3 regions of the Paenibacillus sp. V4I7 genome follow, and region 1 is predicted to be linked to each of the others. Evidence: predicted binding sites of a transcription regulator. Region 1 holds the regulator's gene; each other region holds the start of a gene.

What was found. Region 1 encodes NrdR, which represses ribonucleotide reductase genes. Its sites were predicted from a motif close to AACACNATATATNGTGTT; they were not measured.
Region 2: the regulator NrdR is predicted to act here: its motif matches at 613-630, upstream of nrdI (class Ib ribonucleoside-diphosphate reductase assembly flavoprotein NrdI).
Region 3: the regulator NrdR is predicted to act here: its motif matches at 1,257-1,274, upstream of QFZ80_RS05865 (adenosylcobalamin-dependent ribonucleoside-diphosphate reductase).

The regions. Positions count from the first base shown of each region.
Region 1 covers NZ_JAUSZD010000002.1:769,342-771,666, forward strand. Annotated here, with positions in the region: gene QFZ80_RS04630 (lytic transglycosylase domain-containing protein) at 1-338, shown strand, start outside; gene QFZ80_RS04635 (alpha/beta-type small acid-soluble spore protein) at 440-664, opposite strand; gene nrdR (transcriptional regulator NrdR) at 780-1,259, shown strand; gene QFZ80_RS04645 (hypothetical protein) at 1,424-1,615, opposite strand; cyclic di-GMP riboswitch class I at 1,655-1,751, opposite strand; gene QFZ80_RS04650 (hypothetical protein) at 1,835-2,008, shown strand.
Region 2 covers NZ_JAUSZD010000002.1:324,105-326,429, forward strand. Annotated here, with positions in the region: gene serC (3-phosphoserine/phosphohydroxythreonine transaminase) at 1-311, shown strand, start outside; gene nrdI (class Ib ribonucleoside-diphosphate reductase assembly flavoprotein NrdI) at 901-1,260, shown strand; gene nrdE (class 1b ribonucleoside-diphosphate reductase subunit alpha) at 1,247-2,325, shown strand, end outside.
Region 3 covers NZ_JAUSZD010000002.1:1,009,182-1,011,506, reverse strand. Annotated here, with positions in the region: gene QFZ80_RS05865 (adenosylcobalamin-dependent ribonucleoside-diphosphate reductase) at 1-1,182, opposite strand, end outside; gene dat (D-amino-acid transaminase) at 1,604-2,325, shown strand, end outside.

The DNA of each region.
Region 1 (2,325 bases):
TGATGCCTGATACGGCAGAGTGGATTGTAGAATCCACGAATTTAGGGCCTCATGTGCAGGAAGATTTATTAAAAGTGGACGTAAATATTAATCTTGGTTCTTGGTATTTGAGCTGGCTTAAGAAGCATTATAATGGTAATTTAATTTATGCGATTGCGGCTTATAATGCAGGTCAAGGTAATGTGAATAAATGGAAGCAAAATGACGTTTGGGATGGTTCAGAAGAGCATATTAATCAGATTCCATTCGGAGAAACACGTCACTATGTACAGCGGGTACTCTATTATTACGAGAAATACACGAAGCTTTATTCTCAGCAGTGGGGAAAGAAGGATTAGGATTCCGTCTCTACATAAACAAAGAAGCATTGGACTAGCTCCTTTTGGGGGCTTAGAGTCCAATACTTCCTGTTTTAGAGCTCAATAGCTAGGATTCAAGATTACTTGAATTGACCAGCCAAGGATTGCTCTGCGATTTGTACTAAGCGACGAGTGATGTTACCACCAATGGCACCAGCATCACGAGTAGCCATATTACCCATATAACCATCTTGTGGGATGGCGATACCAAGTTCTTGCGCTACTTCGTATTTTAACTGATCCAAGGCTGCGTTAGCTTGAGGAACAACTAAAGTATTGCTGTTACGGTTTTGTCCTGCGCCCATGTCTGTTCACCTCCTTGTCGTTTGGTAATAGTATTGTGTGCATATCTCCTAAGTTCATGACATGTAACATATGGTAATAGATCAAAGAAGAGAAGAGAGAAAGGAGAGATAGCGAATGAAGTGTCCGTTCTGTGACTATTCCGGTACGAAAGTTCTTGATTCACGTTCAGCCAATGAAAACAAATCGATTCGTCGTCGTCGAGAATGTGAGAAATGCGCGAGAAGATTCACCACATTTGAGATGGTGGAAGAAACTCCGTTAATCGTGATTAAGAAAGATGGAAGTAGGGAAGAATTTAGTCGAGAGAAAATATTAAGAGGCTTGATTCGAGCTTGTGAAAAGCGACCTGTATCGATGGAGAGGCTTGAGATGATGGTTTCTGAAGTGGAAATGCAGCTTCGCACCACGGCTCATGCTGAAGTGGATAGTTTAAGCATTGGAGAAATCGTCATGGAACAGCTGTACCCCGTCGATGAAGTGGCGTACATTCGCTTTGCCTCCGTATACCGGCAGTTTAAGGACATTAATATGTTCCTGAAGGAGTTAACGCAAATATTGGGAAAGCATGACACCGGACTTCTCCGGGATAAATAATCGCTAAATATGACAAAAAATAAGAAAAAGACAGCGGGATTCCCGTTGTCTTTTCTCATTTTTTCCCGTGAAATCAACAATTGTGCGATTAAAATATATTTGAAAAAAATAAATCTTTAGACATCAACCGACTGTATTTTTGTGTGCTTTCGTGCATAATTCCTTTATTGAGTGCGTTTGTCCAGTTCACTTCGGAGAAAATGAATAAACCGAATAGCTTCATCTTGGGTTAAAACGTTGTTATCAAACTTAAAGGAGAACATATTCAAAAGATCACTTTCTGGAAGGTGCAAGTTATCAATTAATTGCTGTACATCCATACTCATTCTACCATCCACCGAAATTTTTCCCATCATCTTTGTTCCCTCCTAGTCTTTCTACATGAATCGGACGGAGGCGGTAGCTGGCTGACATTTTGGACATTCACAGAATGCCATTTTAGTCCCTGTAGCTTTGCGTCACCACTTTTCAGTGGTTTTGCCTTTATCGTACCGATTTATGTTTGTAAGAAAACTATATCATATTTACCGATTGAGTTTCCATTAATTACATTATTCGAAGGATGGTTGAAGCATATGTCCGTCAAGTCCAATCAAATTCCAAGCATTTCTTATGAATTAGATATCGTAAAAGTTGCTAACTCTCTCGGAATTGATCAAGATCGCTTATTGGCTTATGTGTATGCAAACTCGGATTCGAAGAAACAATATGAGGTAAAGGAAACCTTTCCCGATTATAAGAGTGGTTGATCATATAAAAAAAGGCATACTTACTTTCTGGGACATTTGCTCTAAGCGGTATTCAGAACGAAATTCATACTTCCATTGGATTTTTCCAATGGAAGTAGCAGACAGATTGCGAATACTTAAAGTGGGAGCTGAACTTTTCAAAAAGTAGTCGAATATGTCTGAGAGATAAACAGTCCACGCAGAGTTTACCGACCTGTGACGCAATGATGAAAAGTATCGTTACAGCATTAAAATGATGATTGAGCTCCCTTGCAACGATGTAAAACATCGTTCCATCAACCTTTTATGAAAAGTTATTCGCCCAATCGCCCTCGTAA
Region 2 (2,325 bases), 450 kb from region 1:
GACTAGCTGTTATCCAAAAAAATAACCTTGAGAAATCAGGTCTAATTTATAGCGCAATCGACCAAAGCGGCGGTTTCTACCGTGGACCAGTTGATGCGGGCAGTCGTTCCGCGATGAACATCACGTTCCGCTTGAAGGATGAAGAGCTGGAGAAGAAGTTCATTAAGGAAACCGAACAGAACGGATTTGTTGGGTTGAAGGGTCATCGCAGTGTAGGCGGTTTGAGAGCATCTACGTATAATGCTGTTCCTTATGCATCATGCAAAGCGCTCGCTGAATTCATGAGTGATTTCCAAAAACGCAACGGTTAAGAAATAAGATTAGGCTATTCACGGCACCCTCGTGTGCGCGTGAATAGCTTTTTTTGCTTCTGGATAGGAATGTGGCATCATCGCTATTAACGACCTTAGAAGGACTCTGGGACGGTTTGGTGAGCTTGTATTTGGGGCGGGATAGATCTATAGCTAGTGAGATCAAAGCCCTAGTCTTGCTTTCGACAAATTCGAAAATTTCAAGTCAAAATTGAAAATAAATTTTCAAAGCCTTCCGAGCCACGTCCTGTCTAGGTTTACGTATTTTAATAGTCAAAACGAGCCATTTTGCTCGTTGACAAACACAATATATTGATATAAATTTGAATCTATCAACTAGATATCGTAAAAAAAGCGAAACACACAACTACTAGAATTTGTGAAAAAATAGAATCAAATTCCGTGATAAACCGCGTGATTACCGCCTTTTTCCTAGGTCGCGTAATCCTGAAATTCGCATATATTGTCGAAAAGACATGGCGTATTCCTCTTAAATTGCACGGAATGATTCATTTGTTTACTACATATAGGGTTACTTACATAAGCGGTACTAAATAGAGAATAAGAGAGTGTTAGGAGACGGAAGCCCATGCTGATTGCTTACGATTCGAAGACGGGAAATGTTCGCCGGTTTATTGCTAAACTCAAAATGCCAGCGATTCAAATTGAGGAAGCGATGAAGATGGACGAGCCCTTCGTGCTGGTTACCTATACAACCGGTTTTGGTCAAGTTCCTCCGAAGGTAGCTTCTTTCCTAGAAAGCAATGCCTCTCGTCTTATCGGAGTAGCAGCAAGTGGTAACCGTAACTGGGGAGACGGATTTGCCAAAAGCGCAGATACGATCTCACAGCAGTACGATGTGCCTGTGTTAACCAAGTTTGAGTTATCCGGCACCAAAAATGACGTAGAACGATTTGTTCAGGGGGTACATGCAATTGCGGCACATTGAGCTGAATAATTTATTGATGCAACGCGGAGCGGATGGCTTTTTCCAACTAGAGAAGGATAAAGAAGCTGTTGAAGTTTTTATGAAGGAAGTCCACAGTAAAAGCCTCACTTTCCCCGATACTTCTTCTAAAGTTCGTTATATGATCGATCATAACTATTACGAGAACGTATATGAGAAATATACGCAAGATGAAGTTAACGATGTTTATCAAGTGGCCCACGATAATCAATTCGAGTTCGCCTCCTACATGGCAGCTTCGAAATTCTATACGGATTACGCGTTACGCAGTGATGATAAATCTTTATACCTGGAACATTTCCCGGATCGCGTTGCTATTGTTGCTTTGTACTTGGGACGTGGGAACGTAGAAACTGCGCGAGTGCTTGCAGTATCGATGATGGAACAACGCTTGCAACCAGCGACACCAACGTTCCTTAATGCAGGTAAGAGCCGCCGAGGCGAAATGGTATCCTGCTTCCTGCTGGAGATGGACGACTCTCTTAATTCTATTAACTACGTGCTAGCTACCTGCATGCAGCTTTCCAAAATTGGCGGTGGCGTAGCCGTTAACTTGTCCAAGCTTCGTGGACGCGGGGAAACGATTAAAGGTGTGGAAAACGCCGCAAAAGGTATTATGCCGGTTCTTAAGCTCATGGAGGATGCGTTCTCCTACGCAGATCAAATGGGGCAGCGTAAAGGTTCCGGAGCCGCTTATTACAACATTTTCGGCTGGGACGTTATGGAGTTCCTAGATAGTAAGAAAATTAATGCGGATGAGAAATCTCGCCTGAAGACACTGTCCATCGGTCTCATTGTACCGAACAAGTTTTACAAGTTGGCTGAAGAGAACAAGCCGCTGCATGTATTTGCTCCTTACACGGTACTACAAACCTATGGTAAGCATTTGGATGATATTGATCTCGATGAGATGTATGATGAACTGCTGGCCAATCCGAAAGTGAAGAAAAAGGTTGTCATGAGTGCGCGTGACATGCTAGTTAAAATTGCGACTACCCAACTGGAATCCGGTTATCCATATATGATGAACCGTTCGAATGCTAACAG
Region 3 (2,325 bases), 240 kb from region 1:
CGAATAACGAACCACTTTGGCCAAATCTGCCCAATCCACATCATGATTATCCGCGTCATAAAACTTAGATAGATTAATAGCAGATAAGTTGCAAACGCCCCAAGCCGGAAGCCCCTGCTCCCCGCATGGATTCGTACAAATAATCGGATTGAAGTACCAGCTGTTGGACATTTGGTTGTAGTATTCCAAGAATACAACACCCGGCTCAGCTGATTTCCAAGCAGACTCAATGATTGTATGCCAAACATCACGTGCTCGCACAGTACGATAAGGCTTGACAGCTTTACCTAGTTTTTTCCAAGCATCTAAATTGCCATCCCATTTATCATTGTAATCAGGATCCGTCGTATCCGGGAAAACAAGCTCCCACTCGAGATCTTCCTTAACGGCCTTCATAAATCCATTGCTTACACAAACGGATAAATTTGCATTCGTAATTTGGCCCATCGTTGATTTCACCGTAATGAAATCCTCAAGATCAGGGTGCCAGTCGTTAATCATGAGCATAAGTGCTCCGCGACGGCTGCCTCCTTGTTCAATTAAGCCAGTTGTATAGCTAAACAGACCTCCCCAAGAAACAGCACCGCTGGATGATCCATTAACCCCTTTCACAACGGAACGGCGTGGACGAAGCGAAGACAGATTGATACCAACTCCGCCGCCGCGCGACATAATTTCTGTCATTTCCGAGAGTGTGCTCATAATTCCGCCTCGGCTATCGTGTGGTGACGGGATAACATAGCAGTTAAAAAGAGTCAGTTCATCACTTGCATCGGCACCAGCAGCAATACGTCCACCTGGTACAAGCTTCCAATCATCAAGGATGTATCTGAATTTATCTGTCCATTCTTTACGTTTCTCAGGAGTTGCCTCTACGGATGCCATTGCACCTGCTAAACGGTCCCACATTTCTTCTGGTGTCTTCTCAATATTTAAAGTGAGCTTTTCAACTGCGGATTCAACAGTCTCACCGCTCCGTGTTTTTACTTTAACGGTATCGCCATTACGACTCACAATTTCGCCAACTTCTTTGGCTGGGAATTTGGGGTCATCCTTCGTCAAAACGAGAACGGTATCACCCACCTTGGCGAAACTCGTATCTGCATTTTTGAGTGCATAACGATCCAAAAATATTTTCTCGCTTAAACCATCCAACCTCTTATTTGACTCTACAATCCCCATGCATAAGTCCCTCCCAATAAGCTACAGATTCAGCTACAACTAAAATTAAAGTTACTTTATGAAGTTTATGTAAAATTACAATATGTGGTGTGCGAAATCCATTATACCTCACTATATATTGATCTTCTAATAACTAAAGAACCAAATTTCGCTATTAAGACAACCCTTAATCATACTAGCTAACCCTTACTTACTAATACTCTCTTTTTCGCGCCCAGAATAACCAAAATCAATCATTCAACTAAGCTAGATGTGTGAAGTCATGCAGCTCGTTTTGACGATCGTTAATTCCTCTGCTAACCTATACTAGGATAACACATATCATTTCTTTTTAGAACATTTGTTCGTTAATATTTTAAATGTCTACGATAAGCATTCAGTGCTAGTTATCATAAGTAAACGCATAAAGGAGATGTTGGATATGTATTTCTTTAAAAATGAATTCGTCAACAAGGAAGACGTTTTTCTTTCACCGGATGATCGTGGGTACTATTTTGGAGATGGGATATATGAAGTATTCCGAGTATATAACGGGAAAATTTACGAGCAAGCTGCTCATATGCAGAGACTCCAAAGAACCGCTAGTGAAGTGCGGATAGATCTACCTTTTACTATTGAAAAAATGGGTCATATTCTCACGCAACTTATCGAAAAAAATGGTCTAAATGAAGGCACTGTTTATATGCAAATCACCAGGGGCGAAGCTCCACGGGCACATCCGTTCCCCGCGCAAGTCGAACCCATTCTGCTTGCCTTCTGTACAGAGGTGCGCAGACCCGTTGCTACGATACATAATGGCATTAACGCAATCACATTTGAGGATATCCGCTGGTTGAGATGTGATCTCAAAACGCTTAATCTTCTCCCAAATGTCATGGCCAAACAAGCAGCTCTCGATCATGGAGTGCAAGAAGTCGTGCTGCATCGAAATGGCACTGTCACAGAATGCAGCGCCTCTAACTTGATGATGATCAAAGATGGCGTGCTTTACACGCACCCAGCTAACCATTTGATCCTTCATGGTATTACTCGGGCTGTCGTTTTGAGATTAGCTCACTCACTAAAAATTACGGTTAAAGAAGAACCCTTTACGACGGAGCAGCTTCTGCTGGCTGAGGAAGCTTTTATCACAGGAACTACCGT